One region of the Shewanella indica genome, then DNA from elsewhere that is predicted to be linked to it. Evidence: predicted binding sites of a transcription regulator. Region 1 holds the regulator's gene; each other region holds the start of a gene.
The links. Region 1 encodes sigma-54, which starts transcription at its own class of promoters, with help from an activator protein. Its sites were predicted from a motif close to GTTGGCACGNNNNTNGNNT; they were not measured.
Positions count from the first base shown of each region.

Region 2: the regulator sigma-54 is predicted to act here: its motif matches at 2,386-2,404, upstream of glnK (P-II family nitrogen regulator).
Region 3: the regulator sigma-54 is predicted to act here: its motif matches at 3,084-3,102, upstream of SIL79_RS00975 (YggN family protein).
Region 4: the regulator sigma-54 is predicted to act here: its motif matches at 2,434-2,452, upstream of SIL79_RS12125 (DUF3192 domain-containing protein).

Region 1 covers NZ_JAWXXR010000001.1:927,614-932,133, reverse strand. The annotation lists gene rapZ (RNase adapter RapZ) at 1-491, opposite strand, end outside; gene ptsN (PTS IIA-like nitrogen regulatory protein PtsN) at 488-931, opposite strand; gene hpf (ribosome hibernation promoting factor) at 934-1,221, opposite strand; gene SIL79_RS04280 (RNA polymerase factor sigma-54) at 1,253-2,716, opposite strand; gene lptB (LPS export ABC transporter ATP-binding protein) at 2,812-3,540, opposite strand; gene lptA (lipopolysaccharide transport periplasmic protein LptA) at 3,537-4,070, opposite strand; gene lptC (LPS export ABC transporter periplasmic protein LptC) at 4,057-4,520, opposite strand, start outside.
Region 2 covers NZ_JAWXXR010000001.1:2,440,222-2,444,741, reverse strand. The annotation lists gene SIL79_RS11000 (hypothetical protein) at 77-448, opposite strand; gene SIL79_RS10995 (ammonium transporter) at 739-1,989, opposite strand; gene glnK (P-II family nitrogen regulator) at 2,000-2,338, opposite strand; gene SIL79_RS10985 (hydrolase) at 2,640-3,182, shown strand; partial or broken gene SIL79_RS10980 (ammonia-forming cytochrome c nitrite reductase subunit c552) at 3,276-4,139, opposite strand; gene SIL79_RS10975 (ISL3 family transposase) at 4,199-4,520, opposite strand, start outside.
Region 3 covers NZ_JAWXXR010000001.1:211,757-216,276, forward strand. The annotation lists gene SIL79_RS00965 (DUF885 domain-containing protein) at 1-513, shown strand, start outside; gene SIL79_RS00970 (LysR family transcriptional regulator) at 955-1,902, opposite strand; gene SIL79_RS00975 (YggN family protein) at 2,218-3,021, opposite strand.
Region 4 covers NZ_JAWXXR010000001.1:2,695,735-2,700,254, reverse strand. The annotation lists gene SIL79_RS12145 (hypothetical protein) at 1-66, opposite strand, end outside; gene SIL79_RS12140 (DUF962 domain-containing protein) at 458-763, opposite strand; gene SIL79_RS12135 (GNAT family N-acetyltransferase) at 776-1,426, opposite strand; gene SIL79_RS12130 (DUF2789 domain-containing protein) at 1,761-1,991, shown strand; gene SIL79_RS12125 (DUF3192 domain-containing protein) at 2,008-2,379, opposite strand; gene SIL79_RS12120 (hypothetical protein) at 2,540-2,878, shown strand; gene SIL79_RS12115 (Zn-ribbon-containing protein) at 2,878-3,651, shown strand; gene syd (SecY-interacting protein) at 3,710-4,351, opposite strand; gene queF (NADPH-dependent 7-cyano-7-deazaguanine reductase QueF) at 4,411-4,520, shown strand, end outside.

The DNA.
Region 1 (4,520 bases):
AAGTTGATCACCAACTCTTTGTCGACGCTACCCAGCAGAATTTCCCGTACTTTGTCACTGAGTTCATAGATATTCAGTGCCGAGGTATCTATGTAGTGATCCACCAGTTTCGACATAGGCTCCAGCAACTTACCTTCGTGCTTGATGGCATCTTGCAGCGAGACAGTGCTCTTGGATAGGGGGTGTAATCTGCGGGTTTCGCTGTAGCGTTTAAGGAGTACTTTATCGGAAGCGTTGAGGAAGAAGCTGGTCAGTTGGGTGTTTTCCGGCAGTGCCGCCAACTGTTTTTCCAGCACTTTTTCCTGATCCGGCATGTTGCGCACATCTATGCTGATGGCGACCAGATCATTGCTGCCTCGGAGGTTTTCCAGCAGGCTGCCTATCATGGGCAGGGGCAGATTATCCACACAGTAGTAACCCAGGTCTTCGAGTACCCTGAGGGCAACGGATTTTCCGGAACCGGAGCGGCCTGAGACTATAGCGAGTTTCATCCTGTGATCACCTGATAGAGTTCTGTTTCATCGCGGGATTTACGCAACTGCTTGAGTATTGCTTTGTCGCTGAGCTTTTCAGCCATGGCAGACAGGGTACTCAGATGTTGTTGGCATTGATCTGCGGGAACCAGAAGGGCGAACAGTATGTCCACCGGTTGGTTGTCTATGGCATCGAAGGCGATAGGCTCTTCGCATTTGACCAGCACGGCAATCGGCTCTGTGATATCAGGCAGCCGGCCATGCGGAATCGCAATACCATTACCTATACCTGTGCTCCCCATCTTTTCGCGGGCCAAAAGGCTTTCAAAAATCGCTTGAGAGGAAAGGGTGGGGTACTGGGCGCTGGCGAGATCGCTAATTAGCTCCAGTACCTTTTTCTTACTGCCCGGAGTGGCACAGGTAGTGCACTCCGGCCGCAGGATGGTACTCAGTTCCATCGTTAGTGTTTTGTCAGCTTTTCTTTATGTTTAATGACCTGACGATCCAATTTATCAATCAGAACGTCGATGGCGGCATACATGTCGGCATGTTCAGAAGTTGCATAGACTTCGCCGCCTGTGAGGTTGATCTTGGCTTCGGCAATCTGTTGCAGTTTTTGTACATTGAGCACAACGTGCACATTATTGATCTGTTCGAAATGGCGTTCAAGTTTCGAAAACTTACTTTCCACATAGTCACGCAGTGAGTCGGTGATCTCGATATGATGTCCTGTCAGGTTGATTTGCATAGAAAGATTCCTCCAATTTCCAACTGTGGATTTATAAACTCTTACGCTGGTTCGACGGTGGTATCATCATAGCCTCGCGATACTTGGCTATGGTGCGTCTTGCAACGTTGATTCCCTGTTCTGCCAGAAGTTGTGCCATCTTGCTGTCGCTCAAAGGTTTCTTCTGGTTTTCCGCTGCCACGAGCTTCTTGATAAAAGCCCTGATCGCCGTGGAAGAGCATTCTCCGCCATCTTCGGTACCGACATGGCTGGAGAAGAAGTACTTCAATTCAAATATTCCCCTCGGGGTATGCATATACTTTTGAGTGGTGACCCTGGAGATGGTCGATTCATGCATCTCGACCGCCTCGGCAATATCGTTGAGTACCATGGGTTTCATGGCCTCTTCACCATATTCAAAAAATCCCTGCTGGAACTGCACTATGCAGTTGGCCACCTTGAGCAGGGTGTCGTTGCGGCTCTCCAGGCTCTTGATAAACCATTTGGCTTCCTGAAGATGACCACGAATAAACTGGCTGTCTGATTGGCTGCGGGCGCTACGGGCCATGGCAGCATACTGTTGGTTGATCCCGAGTTTGGGCATACAGTCCGGATTGAGCTCCACTACCCAGCGGCCGCTCTTCTTCCAGACGCTGACATCCGGGATCACATATTCCTCGTCCATCGGCTGCACCAGCAAACCGGGGCGGGGATTGAGGCTCTGAATAAGGTTGATGGCGTCACGCAGTTGATCTTCCTTGAGCTTGGTCTTACGCATTAGGGTGCGAAAGTCGCGGGTAGCGATGAGATCCAGATGTTCGTCAATCAACAAGCGGGCGTCGGCCAGATGCGGGGTGTCGGCGTTGAACTGTTGCAATTGGATCAGCAGGCATTCGCGCAGATCTCTGGAGGCGATGCCGATGGGATCGAAGTGCTGGATCCGCTTGAGTACCGCCTCGACTTCATCGAGCTCAATCTCAGGGTTGCCCATGGCTTCGAGGATCTCCTCAGTGCTCTGGGTTAGATAGCCCTGCTCGTCAATGGCATCTATGATGGCGGTGGCAATGGCGTCGTCGGTATCGGAAAACGGGGTCAGGTTCTTTTGCCATTCCAGGTGTTCATAGAGACCTTCGCTGGTTTCACCCTGGAAGGGCATGTCATCTTCACGGCCCATAGCCGGCCCTGAGGCGCTGGCGGCGGTAAAGACTTCATCCCAGGTGGTATCCATAGGCAATTCATCCGGCATAGACTCATTGTTCAATGCCTCTGAGGTTTCTACCGTGGAACCATCTTCCTGCTTGACGCTCAATTCGCCGGCGTCGTTTTCCTTGTGGTTGTCGTCGATAGCGTCATCCTGGTTGTCCTCGGCCATCTCCAACAGAGGGTTGGCTTCCAAGGCTTCCTGGATTTCCTGCTGCAGCTCAAGGGACGACAGTTGCAGCAGGCGAATTGCCTGCTGCAACTGAGGTGTCATGGTCAACTGTTGACCCAATTTGAGCTGGAGTGACGCTTTCATTATACCGCTAATCCCTACTCGTTATTTTTCAAGGAAAAAATTCAATAATAACAAACTATAATACCCGGAATTGCCGCCGGATGACATGATCCTAACTATAGCCTGAATTGTTCGCCTAAGTACACAGCACGCACTTGCTGGTTGTCCAAGATTTCAGCGGGTGTGCCCTCGGCAATCAACTGCCCATGGCTGACAATGTAGGCTCGCTCACAAACGTCGAGCGTTTCGCGAACATTGTGGTCTGTGATCAGCACCCCCAAACCGCGGGACTTAAGCTGTTCGATGATTTTCTTGATATCGATAACTGAGATGGGATCCACACCGGCGAACGGCTCATCCAGCAGAATGAACTGTGGATTGGCGGCCAATGCCCGGGCGATTTCCACCCGGCGGCGTTCACCGCCGGAGAGGGACATCCCCAGGCTGTCACGTATGTGGGTAATGTGGAATTCTTCCAGCAACTGTTCGAGTTGTTCCTCGCGCTCGTCGCTGTTGAGCTCTTTGCGGGTTTGCAGTACGGCCATGATGTTGTCATGTACCGACAGCTTGCGGAAAATACTGGCTTCCTGTGGCAGATAGCCTATGCCTTTACGGGCACGCAGGTGCATGGGATCCAAGGTCAGCTCGTCGTCGTCAATGAAAATACGGCCCTTGTCACTCTGCACCAGGCCAACCACCATATAGAAGGTAGTCGTCTTGCCCGCCCCGTTGGGGCCCAGCAGCCCCACGATCTGGCCGGTATTGACCGATAGGCTGACATCTTTGACTACGTTGCGCTTCTTGTAACTCTTTGCCAGGTTTTGTGCCGTCAGGGTGCTGGTCATTGCGGCTCCTGCTGCTGTTCTTTCTTATTGAGATCCTGATAGTTTTCCGGCTGGATAACAGTGGTTACCCTATCTTGGCCTTTGCCGCTGCTTTCCGCTTCCAGCTGCTGCTTGTTGATGTCGTAGACTATCTTCTCGGCGGTTACTTCGCTGCCGTCCTGTTCCACTTTGGCTTGGCCTATCAAGGTCATGATGCGGCTGTCTATGTTGTAGTGGATCTCTTTGGCCTTGGCACTGGCCTGACGGCCATCTTCCAGCTTCTGGGTATAGGTGGCAGGTGAGCCCTTGGCCACCAGGATCCGCTCGCCACTCTTGTCCTCAGTGTAAGCCGTGAGTTCATCGGCCAGCAGCTTCAAACTGCCCTGGGTGACTGTGACAGGCCCGCCGTATACCACGCGCTTGTTTTTGATATCGGCAAACTGATTGGCGGCGCTGATCTCGACTTTTTGCAGCAGATCTTCTTCAATGGCCACTGCCGACAGGCTTGTGATGCACAAGAGGGCACCGATAAAAAGCTTACTTGGTTTCATAGGTTCCTTTCACCTGACTGGTCAGCTTTACTTGCTGAGCGTTGAGATCGGCATACAGGCCGGATCCCTTGATATTAAAGTCTCTGCCTTCGATCAGGATCTCGCGATCTGAGGTCATGATCATGGTGTCCAGATCCAGCTCCACATAACTGGTTTTCAGGCTCTGGATCGGTTCATTGGGGCTAATGGCGTCGATGATAACATTATTTTCAAGTACCACTCGGTTACTCTTGCGATTGAGCCTGCCCTCGTTGGCAGACAGGCGCCACTGCGCTTCGCCCTTGTCCGGATAGACCAGATAAACCGGTTGGTTGAAGAAGGTCTTCTCATTGGCTTCATAGTGTTCCATGTGCGCCGCCGCGACCCTGCTGGCGACATTGCCCTGCTCGTCAAAGTTGACTGAGCGCAGGTCATCGGCGACAAAGTCCGGCCGCACAACATCCACCGGCG
Region 2 (4,520 bases), 1.5 Mb from region 1:
AAGGCTTCTTTACTGAAAGCTTAAGTCAGACTGGCCACTCCTGCCGCGCCAAAGGGTGACAAAATGTGAATATACCCTAGTTCAAGCCTTCATTTCCGGGAGCGATAACTTCGGAACCCGGCTTGGGGATCCCTATATAGAGCTGCTGTTGCCGGTAAAGATAGGGGCGATAAAAATGGCCATTGCAGGAAAAGTAGCGATAGGGGCGCATGTAAGGAACACATATGGCAGGCAGGCTGCGGAGGATCTCCAGTTGTTGCTGCGAGCGCAGTAGTTCCTGCCACTCATGCTGACGCAGTAATTCATCCCTGACGGCAAAGGCATCGAAGGGCTCACTGGCATCACGAACCACCACTTGACCTGCCTCGGCATTGCCAAGCCACAGCAAGGTAACTAACAAAGCGCCGAAAAAAGTACCGGTCAGCTTCATTACACTGAGAGTCTTCATCGCCATCCCCTTAGGCTCCAGGCTGTTTCTGCTTTCAGTCTGCCCCCAAGAGCGTCTGTCATCAAGCGCCATAGCCGCAAAATACGCTTTTCCTGGCCGACTCCCGCCAAGCCAGGTAACAACAAGGCCGGTAACCCCAAAGCCAGCTCTAACCAAAAGCCATCTCACAAGAGATGGCTTAAAGGTGAAGGAAGCCTGCTTGATCTCTCAAGAACACTCATGGCTTATCAGCTGGCATTCTTGACTTATCAATTGGCGTTCTTGACTTATCAATTGGCGTTCTTGGCCTCTCAGTTGGCGTTCTTGACAGTTACAAACTCAGGATAGGCATCGATACCACAGTCCGACGCGTCCATACCGTTGTACTCTTCCTCTTCGGTCACCCGGATCCCCATGGTCACTTTCAAGGCGCCCCACACCAGCAATGACGCCAGGAACACCCAGGCAGAGATCACCGCAGCGCCAAACAGCTGCCCTGTCACACTGGCATCGGCATTGGACAGAGGCACCATCATCAAACCGAAGAAACCGGCGACCCCGTGCACCGAGATAGCCCCGACAGGATCGTCTATCTTGATGCGGTCAAAGCCCACAATGGAGAACACCACCAAACCGCCGGCTACCAGGCCTATCACACCCGCCATCGGCAGCGAGGGCGACAAGGGATCGGCCGTGATAGCCACCAAACCAGCCAAAGTACCATTGAGTATCATGGTCAAGTCGGCCTTGCCCCACACCATCTTACAGACGATCAGTGCAGATACCGCACCGAAGGCCGCCGCCGAATTGGTGTTAACGAAGACTTTGGCCACAGCGCTGGCATTTTCGGCATCAGAGACCAGTAACTGAGAACCACCGTTGAAACCAAACCAGCCCATCCAGAGGATAAAAGTCCCCAGGGTTGCCAGCGGCAGGTTGGAACCCGGGATAGGGTTAACCTGGCCATTGGCGCCATATTTCCCTTTGCGGGCTCCCAGCAGCAAGACACCGGCCAAGGCCGCGGCCGCACCGGCCATATGCACTATGCCGCTACCGGCAAAGTCGACAAAGCCGGCTTCGGAAAGGAAACCACCGCCCCAGGTCCAGTAACCTTCCACCGGATAGATGACTGCCGTCATTACCAGGCTGAATGCCAGGAAAGCCCACAGGCGCATGCGCTCGGCCACGGCGCCGGAAACAATCGACATGGCTGTAGCCACAAATACCACCTGGAAGAAGAAATCAGACTCCAGCGCATGGTCGGCGTCGGCGGCTTGAGCTCCTATCAAGGTGCTGATGCTCGGCAGCCAGCCACCTTCGACATTATCCACATACATGATGTTGTAACCCACAATCAGGTAGGTGATACAGGCAATTGAATAGAGACAGATGTTTTTGGTGAGTATCTCTGTGGTATTTTTGGAACGCACCAACCCGGCCTCCAGCATGGCGAAACCCGCCGCCATCCACATCACCAGCGCGCCGGAGATCAGAAAGTAAAAGGTGTCCAGCGCAAAACGCAGCTCTGTGACCGTAGTACCCAATTTGCTCAGTTCTTCCATCTTCTCCCCCTTACAGCGCTTCTGTGTCTGTTTCGCCCGTACGAATACGGATAACCTGTTCCAGATCTGTCACAAAGATCTTGCCGTCACCTATCTTGCCGGTATGAGCGGCATTGGTGATGACCTCCAGCAGGTGCTCAAGATTCTCCGCCTTAGTGGCTATCTCGAGCTTAACCTTGGGCAGAAAGTCCACCTGATACTCGGCTCCCCGATAGAGCTCTGTATGTCCTTTTTGCCGACCAAAACCTTTAACTTCGGTAACCGTCATCCCCTCAATGCCTATGCCCGCAATCGCTTCGCGGACATCATCGAGCTTGAACGGCTTAATGATTGCGCTGACTAATTTCATCCAGACCTCCAGAATCGCCTTGCTGTATTGGTGTTATGCCAAAAGCAATTCAAACATTAGGCCAAAATGTTAATTTTTTGTTTTATAAAGAGTTAGTTTTTACGGACCCGGTTGAGAGCTGCAGATATGCACCAATTAAGTGCAAGCAAGGCTCAGGCGCACAAAAAAAGCGCAATCATCTACGACCTAAGGCCTATTGGCTTAAGCCCTGTCCTGTCGTTAACTGAATGTCCTTAGGTTTACTGAAGCAAAAGCAGGGCTCGTTTACACCTGTCCTAAGGCCAACCAGAAGGAGAACAAGATGTTAAAAGCGGAAGAATGTGTGCTGGTCATAGTGGATGTTCAGGGTAAACTGGCGCAGATAATGGACAAGAGTGAACAGCTGCATCAGCAACTGGCCATGCTGATAGAAGGCACAGCCTTGTTTGATATCCCGGTGCTCTGGCTGGAACAGTTGCCGCAGAAGCTCGGCCCCACTACAGAGTCACTGGCCGCCCTGCTATCCAAAACCACATCGCCGATTGCCAAGCATCACTTCAGTGGCTGGCACTGCCCGGCGTTCCGTGAGGCACTGTTGAGCGCGGGCCGCAAACAGGTACTGCTGGCCGGGATAGAGACACATGTCTGTGTCTATCAAACCTGTGGTGACCTTATCGAGCAGGGTTTCGATGTGCACTTGATAGCCGATGCCGTCAGCTCCCGCAGTGAAAGCAACAAACGCTTGGGAATAGAGATGATGAAGCAGCAGGGAGCCAGGCTCAACAACAGCGAATCTTTACTGTTTGAACTGCAACATCAGGCAGAAGGTGAACGCTTCAAGGCTCTGCTTAAGCTGATCAAATAGGTCTGTAATCCCTCACGGGCTACCACTGATTTCTTGTAAGATAAAAAAATCCCCGCGGTGCGGGGATTTTTCATTTACGAGTGTTAACGACTGTTACTTGTAGGTCGCTTCACGCTTCTTGGCTTCAGCATCCCACTTGGGCAGAACATTTTTCTTGAAGTCTTCCTTGTCGGAAACCATCTTCTTCATGTCCATACCCAGAGCGGCCTGAGCCTTGGCCTTGGTGGAGATATCAGGCAGAGCGACAGGATCAACGATACCTTTCTTGGCCAGCAACTGCGCCAGTTTCACCCGGGCGTTGGCAGCCTTGTCAACCGCAGTACCCAGTACCCGCAGCGCTTCATCAGGAGCGTGAGCCGCGACACCGTGAGAGGCGATAGCATAATCCCAGCGCCATTGAGCATGACGGATATCAGTCAGGATTGGCTTCATTTCGACTTCAGTCGCACCGGCTTTCCAGGCGGCAGCAGCTTCGAAGTGCGCCTTGACGATTTGATCTTCAGCCTTCAACTTCAGCTCATTAACCTTGGCTTTACGCTCGGCAGTCAGATTCTCCATAAACTCTTTGCTCTGAGTGTGGCACTGAGCACAGGTTTCTTCGAAGCGGTCGAAAGGATTACCCACTTTGTGATCGGTGAACTTACGCCCCTTGTCGTTGGTTACTTTCGGCATGTGACAGTCAACACAAGTCACGTTGTTCTTACCGTGTACCCCCAACTGCCAAGTTTCATAGCCTGGGTGCTGTGCCTTCAACATAGGTGTCTTGGACAAGGCGTGAGTCCAGTCAGCAAACTCAATGGCATCGTAGTAGGCTTCCATGGATTCCACTGTAGTACCTTGATCCCATGGGAACTTAACAAAGCCCTTACGGCCTTCCACTTTCTCAAAGTAGTATTCTACGTGACACTGACCACAAACCATGGATTGCTTGTCTTTACGGGAGGCCTTATCAAATGGTGGGTATACGGATTTAATGGTTGATGGGGCACCTTTACCCCACCAACCTGATACCACCCTCAGATGGTTGATAGATCGACCCCGTAGTTGAGTTCCTCTGCGAAGTCCGGCAGTCCGTAACCGATGCTTTTCTTGTAGAACGGAGAGACCTTCGCAGTCGGGGCCTTCTTCTTGTGCTTCGTGGTGTAGAGCATTCGTGCCCGCATCACTTCGAAGGAGTAACCACGCCCTTCACGGTTCTTGTCCTTGGCCAGTCGGTTGATGGACTCCGTGTAAGCGTTGGTGACGGGGATGTCCGTCTCGAAGTAGGTCATGATCTCTTCGCGCCAGTTGCCCACCGCCCTGACCAGATCGCTCCAGACTTCCTTCTGGCCGTTCGGA
Region 3 (4,520 bases), 720 kb from region 1:
CCCGGGCATCACATGCAGATAGCCATAGCCCAGGAACTGGAAGGACTTCCCAGCTTTCGTCGCTTCGGCTCTTACACGGCTTATATCGAGGGCTGGGGCCTTTACAGTGAGTACTTCCCCAAGGAGATGGGGCTTTACAGCGATCCCTACTCAGACTTTGGCAGATTAGCGATGGAGCTATGGCGCTCCTGCCGTTTGGTGGTAGATACCGGGATCCATGCCAAGAAATGGACTCGAGAGCAAGCCATAGCCTATTACATGGATAACACTCCCAATGCCGAATCTGACGCAGTAAAAATGTTTGAGCGGCACATAGTTATGCCCTCGCAGGCAACCGCTTACAAGGTGGGGATGAACAAGATACTTGCGCTTAGAGCCTACGCCAAGGAGGCGCTGGGTGAGCGTTTCGACATTCGCGCCTTCCACACTCTGGTCTTGAAAAACGGCCCCTTGCCGCTGAATGTACTGGAGCAGGAGGTAAAAGACTGGGTAGCCGCGCAAAGCCAAGCTTGAAACTGAATCAACTGCCTCTCCCATGAGCGGCTTTTTATGCGCTTGATTCCGTCCTGAAAACAGGCATAAAAATACCCCGGCCACCTGGGCCGGGGTAAACCAAAATCAGGATGATGGTTTTAAGGCCGACATTGTTTTAGTTCGAAAACCTGGGTCGGCATTGATAAGGGCTTAACACTCTGTGTTGAACCAAGCAGTCTACAGCAGGAGGGGTCAGTCCCGCGGCACACCCGTATGTTGGTTCCACCCGAATCAACTGCAACCATTGTATTGATTTCAGAACAGACTGCAACTGGGTTATTAAAAATCTTTAAAGCCCATCAAATAATAAAGCGGTTGAATAAACCAATAAAACCCTAACATCCATATGATATATAAACAAAAAACACCCAAGCGGAACTTGAGTGTTTTTCATTGTTCTATTATAAGAACGATATTTCTTTATTTTTCCTGGCGTTGGGCAAACAGATCTGCATATTTTTTGTCCCAATAAGGTGGCGTACCTATATGATCCTTGATGAACTCGATAAAGGCACTCACCTTGGGGGCCAAGTGTTTACGTCTTGGATAAACAGCCTGCAGCGGCAGATGATGAGTCAGTTGCCAATCGGGAAGCAGAGGAACCAGAGTACCTTTTTCTATTTCATCTTCCAGCAGATAACTGGCGAGATAAACCACCCCAAGCCCACTGACAGCGGCAGACTTAAGCGCCGGCGCATTGTCGACTCTGAAATTACCCGAAACCCCTATCTCACAGTAATCATCGCCCTTCTTGAATTGCCAAACGCTGTGCTCATGCCATTCACCGTGGTAAACCAAACAGTTGTGCTCCACCAGCTGCTCCGGACGGGCCGGCATACCGTGAGCTGCAACATACCCGGGGGATGCCACCAGCAGGAACTGACACTTCATCAGCGGGCGGGCCACCATTCCCAGAGGCAGTTGCTCTGACATGGTCAGCAGCAGATCCAGGCCTTCACTGACCACATCAACCTTATGGTCCAACAGGCTCACCTGCAGCTCGAGATCCGGATGACGGGTCATAAACTCGGGCAGTGCCGGAATAATATGCATGGTGCCGAATGACTGGGAGATACCTACCTTGAGCACGCCTCGGGTGGCATCATTAAGGTTGTGCACACTGGCCACCGCCTGATCCGCATCCCGGAGCAGTTCTTCCCCTTGCACATACAGCAGATTACCGGCTTCGGTGAGGCTTAAGCTACGGGTCGTTCGCTGGATCAACTGGATCCCGAGTTTATGTTCAAGATCGGCAACCTGGGTACTGACCTTGGATTTGGATATTCCAAGCCTGCGCGCCGCTGCACTGAAGCTGCCGGCACGGGCGACATGAGTGAAAATAGCGATAGGTTCTAACAGTTCTAACATGAAAGTCGCCTTAAGCCGTTTACAACACTGGTAAAAGCTTTCCTGGAAAAGCGACGGGCCTCACCGTCAAGACCCCAAAATGGGGTGTGGGCTGCCGGGTTTTGGAAAGCGCACTGGGTAGAGTCACTGAGTCCTGACTTGGGTGTCAGTTTTATTATTTTTGCGAAGTATACCAATTCTTTGTTATTGACTCTAACCCAAGGATAGCTTTGAGCCAAAAAAACCGCCGCAGTGATGGCATAATCAACAGACAACCAATAAAAAACCCCTGTATCAAGGGAGGGGAAGATACAGGGGGAATCACCAGCTTAAATCTTATTGCTGCAGTTCAACCTTGCCGGACAGTACCTGGAATTCGCCCAGCTCAGGGATCTGCTTGCGTAACTTGTCTTCCAGCACCAGCAAACGTTGGAAGTTGTCGCAAAGCGCGTCGGCTCTCTGCTCCATCTCCTGGGCACGAGACTCCATTTGCACTTCAATATCCTTGCCCATCTTTTCCATCTTCTGGCTGAAGGCATTGATCTTCTCATCAAAGGTTTCGCCCTCACCTGACATCATGGCGCTGCCCATAGCCATAATTAAACTGCCTAGCGACTGCTGCACCAGTTGCTCTATCTCTTTGGAAAACTCATCACCAAAGGCGTTTTCCAACGACTCTTCAGTGGCCCCGAGGAAGTACTGGTCACCATTGCGATGAGCCACTTCATAGACTCTCTGTTGCAGACTGCCCATAGTTTCATCCAACTTGGCAGCGGCGGCATCCCCCAAGAGTGGTGTCAGGGCCATGCTCAGGGCCTCGCTCGCCATGGTGACGGCATCTTCCACCAAAGAGATGACTTCGGGTAACTGCTGAGCCATGGCATCCGAGTACTCGTTGACAAGCTTGCTCTGCTCGGCATTCAAGACCACTTCTTCACCTTCCACATAGAGGCGGCCCGGCTCAATTCGATAGTGTTCTTTCCCTTGATTACTGACACTCAGCTTCTTGGGTTCCAGTGAGATGTCGTAGTTGAGCGACATCTCGCATTGCTCATCTCTTGGCTCAAAGTTGATCGCCATAGCAGGCGCCGCCGCAAACAGTGCACACACCAAAGATATTCCACCAATCGCTTGTTTCATTCTGTCTTCCCTCTCGTTTTAATCTGCCGAGTAAACTTGATTACCGCTTATGGCTCAGAATAAAGCAGACTTTGTGCCAAAGTTATAATTAACTGATATTAAAAGAATTAATATCAAGAAAGGCAGCAAAATATGAAAATCCACCATCTACGAGTGGCAAATTTTGCCAACTTGTAGCCGTTATGATGAATAAGACACAAGAAACCAAAGAAAGGTTTAACAGGGAATACTCAGGATGGCCTAGACAGTTCCTTTTCTTCACTGCATTCGGGATTAAAAGCCATGATAGCCGCTGTGCCAGCAGCTTAAAGTCGTGGAGCAAGTGCATCCATGCACAAGGGCCAGTTCGCCCCTTCGAACCAATTGGCAACAATGCCAGCGACGGCTCCAAAGGGGACCTGGTGCAACTCTTCCCACACAGAGTTGTTTTGAGCTGCAGACATACGCCTATTTTCCAGGCACAGGCGGAACTGTGACCGTCGAAAACAGGGCCGAATTTTGTTCCAGACAAATGTCGGCATACACTCCATCCATGGAGATAAGGGACGTATTAACGCCGAGTCACAGGATCGCCTGTGCGAAAGGCGCACCGCAGGTGATGGGCTGCAACTTAGATTACAGCTAACACCAAGTTTATTGGTGAGATTTGGTTCAAAGCCATGATAGCCCCTGTGCCAGCGGCCTAAAGTCGTGGAGCTTCGAGCGGGGTCGGTGTAATTCTGTGAGAATGGAGTAGCTTGAAACATCTGAAGTGTCCGCAGACATACACCTCATTTTCAGGCACAGGCGGAACTGTGACCTTCCGAGCCAGGGATGGCGAGGCAGAGCTTACAGGGATGTACTTGCAGCGAGTCACAGGATCGCCTGTGCGAAAGCGCACCGCAGGTGATGGGCTGCAACTTAGCTGGCAGCTAAAACCAGGTTTATTGGTGGGATTTGGTTCAAAGCCTGATAGCCGCTGTGCCAGCGGCCTAAAGTCGTGGAGCAAATGCATCCATGCACAAGGGCCAGCTCGTCATCCATGACTCGCGCTCGAAAGCATGTTGCTACGCAACTCTCGCCAAACCACACCGGGCAAGAGGCTTTGCTTGTCCAAAGCCCCTTGCATCCCCAAGGACACCCCGACGTAGCCGAAATCCCCGCTGGCTTATGAAACAAACTGGCTACACTCAGGACTCGCCAAATGCATCCATGCATAACGGCCAGCTCGCCTTCCTTGGCTCGCGCTCATGAACTTGTCGCTTCGCAACATTCGCCTTGCTCGACCTTCGAGCCTCGACATCCCTGTCTCGGCTACGCCAATTTGCAACAACGCCAGCGGCGGCTCCGAAGGGGAGTCGGTGCAATTCTGTAAGAGCTAACTTGTTTGAAGCGACCTATATGCCCGCAGACATACACCTCATTTTCAGGCACAGGCGGAACTGTGACCTTCCGAGCCAGGGATGGCGAGGTAGAGCTTACAGGGACGTACTTGCAGCGAGTCACAGGATCGCCTGTGC
Region 4 (4,520 bases), 1.8 Mb from region 1:
TGCGAGCCGTTTCCTTGGCTTTAACTTCCCTGCAATGGTTTCAAGACGTCCTGTCTTGATTGTCATCCATGATTGAAATCCATTTATCAGGCTTCCTTGCAGCTCATCCTTGAATAGGCCTTTCCAAAACGTATCATCCTGACACTTGCCCTTCCTTGGCTGCCAACTTAAACTCCTTGGCGTTGCTTTCCTTGCTGCTCCCTCTTCCTTGGAAGCTCTGTCAAAGCATCCTGCCCTGACCACAACTTAAGTGTACCCAAGGACCCCTCTTTGAGATGGTCGATTTTAGAACAGGCTGGGAATGACGAATATTCAGCAGTCACTAATACAAGTCTAATCTATTGTTTATTAAAAATATTTAATTATTCGCCAGTAAGAACAGCCAATAAGGCTTATGTTTATCGCACAGCTTTGTGAGACATGTCTCACATTAGTACTGGTAAATAACCAAAAACACTCAGAAACGACGTTTGCCACTGACAAACTGGGCCAACATGACCCAGTCAGCCATCAAGCTATAGACTGGGTATTGAAAGGTCGCCGGCTTATTGTGTTCAAAACCAAAGTGACCAATCCAAGCAAAGCCATAACCCACCACAGGCAGAGCCAAAAGCCATACAAATTGTCCACTAAGCAAGCTGAATAACAGAATAAGTAATACCAGGGTCGAACCTAAATAATGCAAACCTCGGCATACGGGATCGGAATGCTGCGACAGGTAGAAAGGATAAAACTCAGCAAAACTCTTGTACTTTTGCTCCATGCTTAACTCCTGTTATTGGTAAACGTCATCATCAGTGTGACTGTGGTAAAAGAGCAATTCTCCTGTTAACAACCCTATATTGAGCTCAACCACAGGTACAAAGCCTTGCTCTCGAAACAGATGAGAATGACCATCCTCGGTCACAAAGACCCCAACTCCTTCCAGCTCCGGCTGCTCATCACACCAACCCAATACCGCCTGGACGAGCAACTTGCCATACCCCTTGTGTTGCTCGGTTAACGCTACTGCGATAAATTGAATAACGCCGTACTCTGTCGCCGGCAGGTGCTCCAGAATTGAATTTTCCTTCTGCATCAACTTCTGCGTCGCCTGCCAGCCCGTCCCCAGCAGCATTTTCAAACGCCAATGCCAATAGCGCCCTTCGCCTTGGGGAAGTGATGAGGTAACCACGCAGGCAACCCCAATCAAGCGCTCAGCGTCGAACAAACCAATAAGGGGCTGCTCCTGTTGCCAAAGTTCATTGAGCTCTTCACGAATTGCGGCCCTGAGCTTTTGTTCATATTCGGCGGCATTGGCAGCCGGCAAGGTCTGCAGAAAAAACGCATCATCGTGATAGGCGTTATAAAGAATTGATGCGGCCAAGCGTAAATCTTCTGCCGTCAGGTAAACGGCACGCAGGGAATCAGAAGTCTGAGTTTCCATTTGTTGTTGTCCTTGTCAGCCAAAAGGGCACTTTCCAATTTAACAATATTGGATCAGAGTACAACATCTTGCTTACCAACTATCACCACAGTTTCTGCCGGCAGCGTATCTATTCAAATTATAGATGGGATTAACTAAGCTCTTGACCTACAACCTTGCATCCAAGCCTTTAGGCGCTCCTGGTGCACAAGCGCCCCCTCCTCAATTTAAAGAAATGGATCTGCTGTTCAATTGATATAAGCTAAGGAAGCAATAATACTTACTTTTTTTATGAAGGCTTGTTCGCCCATCACTCATCACTTGGCAATATGCCGGGATTTCAGGAGGTCAGAATATGGATACCACCCACACAGACTTGGCCCATTTGTTTGAGCAATTGGGACTCCCCAGCGGCAGCAAGGCGATAGAAGGCTTTATCGACGCACATTCTATCCCCGAGGGAGTCAAACTGGTGGATGCACCATTCTGGAATGAAGCGCAACGCACTTTTTTAACAGAGGCTCTGGCCGAAGACGCCCAATGGTCAGATACCATAGATCATTTGGACGCCCAGCTCAGGCGTTGATTGAAATGAGTTTGAATTACAGCTGCGCGTAAGCCTTATCGCCCCAGCCTATCAGCTGTTGATCGCGAAACACCAAGGGGGTGCACTCATCCTTGGTGGTCTTGCCATCACTGTGTCTGTGGCGGGTACGATAAAAGAGCACCTGTACTTGCTGCTCATTGGAGAGAAAGGCTTCATTAAAGTCGGCCTGCCCCATGAGCTGCTGCACCTGTTGCTGATCCATCCCCAGGTTCAACTTGGCCAGTTGTTGCTGATTTTGCTGTTGTTGTAATTGCCAGGATTCCTTTTCATCCCAGTTGGCTTCGTGATCACCGACATTGACCACACAAGCACTAAGCCCTAAGCTTGCAATCCCCACTAGTGGCAGTAATAACTTATTCATTGTCATTCCTTGTTATATTTATCAAATGTTGACTTTTGTTAAGCAAATGCAGCAAACGCAATGCAACATGTGGGCCAATAAATAATTCAATAAATATCAAAAAGATAAAAACAAACGCCAGCTGCACTATGTAGCTATTGGCGAAAATGTGAGGTTTTTTACCAAGATGTCCACTCCACTGGAACAGGTCATGGCCGCAGCTGCGGCAGTAGCCCAAAGCGGCCATACTCCCTCTCTGGCATTGATTAAGGCAAGACTCGGCAATAAGTTACCAATGCCCGTGCTGGTTGAAGGACTGCTACGCTTCAAGTCCCTGCCTGAGAGTGAACGGGAAAAAATATCTCAAAGCCAACCTCAACAGGATGAAACTGCACCACAGCAAGCAGTGCCCACAGTAGAAGTTCTTCAGCAGGAAATCAGCTGGCTACGCCAGGAACAACAACAACTGAAACAAGAATTCGCGGACTTGCAACAAAGGCTCGCCAAGCTTGAGGAGCAGCAATAATGTTTGTCTGCGAACTCAGGTTTGAATGCTTTGCCAACACCACGATCAGCGCCGCAGAAAAAGCCATCAACACCCTGCTTGAAGCCTGGCGAGCCAATGGTCAGGTATTGGGGAGGGAATTTGCGGTGGCCTTTAGAGACGGGGAGTTCAGAGTCAGGCTGCTGCTGCCGGAAGAAACCAGTCTGGCCAACAGGCATAACAGTCCCTGGGCCAAACAGGCGTTGCAACAGTTAACCGAGGCCAAATTGCTGGCCCCCAAGGAAAAGTTCATAGGTCAGGATATCAATTCCGAGGTCAGCACCCTGGAGCCCCCAAGTTGGCAGCTGCTTTATACCAGCTATGTGCATATGTGCTCGCCACTGCGCAGCGGCGATAACTTGCTACCCATTCCCCTCTACCGTATTCCCGCGACCTTCAACGGCGATCACAAGCGGGTGATCCGTTGGCAAACCGAGTGGCAAGCCTGTGATGAACTGCAGATGGCCGCAGCAACCAAGGCCGAATTTGCCGCCCTCGAGGAGCTTTCCAGCCCGGACAGCGATCTGTTTCGCCGCGGCTGGGATTTGCGTGGCCGTATCGAATATTTGACCAAAATTCCTACCTATTACTACCTTTACCGGGTCGGGGGAGAGCGTAAGCAAGCCGAATTAACTCGTCCCTGCCCCCGCTGCGGCAACCCGGATTGGCGCCAACCCAGCCCGTTACTGGATCTATTTCATTTCCGCTGTGACAACTGCCGGATAGTTTCCAACCTCTCCTGGGATCATCAATAGCCTAGGTTCATCAATAACAGTGTTCATCAATCAATAGTGACTGTGGCAACCCCGACTGTCAGCGGCGGGAAAACAGGTGTTGCCACATAAGCTTCATTCGCGCCCAGAGACCGGGATGGTCGACATCCGCCATGGCCGGCTCCACTGGCTCGACCGCCGGCGCCACTCTGGGGCGCAGCATAACAAGAAACTCTTCCAGGCTGTCTGCCAGCTTCTTTGAGGGAAGCTCACCCGGGACCTCTCGCCAGACAGCACCGGTTTCATTATCCACGCAGATCATCTCATCACCTTGCCCCAATAGACCGATAAACCAGGTCGGTGGCTGTTTGAGCTTGCGTTTCATCATCAAATGCCCAATCAGATTCTGCTGCAGAAACTCAAAATCATCCTGACTCCAGGGCTGCAATAGTTCCCCTTCGCCGAAATCGGCTTCAAACAACAGATGCGCGGCAAAAAACTGTCCATAAAACTCGTCGATATCGGCATGCAGCGGCAACTCCAGCGCATGACTGACATTGGCAAAACTGCCTGGCTGTTCACGGCGAATAGTCTGCCACAGTAGTGGATCTTCGCCATCCTCCTGCAGCAAGCAGGGCGAGGCTTCTCCCCTGGCATAATATCTGGGGCCTTCCCCCAGACTCGACTGGTAACTTTGATGATAACGGCTGAGAAATTGCTCCAACGCCTGGGCACAAGACACTTATCGCACTTCCAAATTCAGGTATAATGGTGACCTATTTTGACACGGAAACCCGCTTGATGACACAGAATCACGACCCTTACCGGAACGCTGAAGCCTTATCTGGCCTGACACTGGGTCAGCAGACAGATTATCAAGAGCATTACGCCCCAGAGCTGTTGCAGGGTGT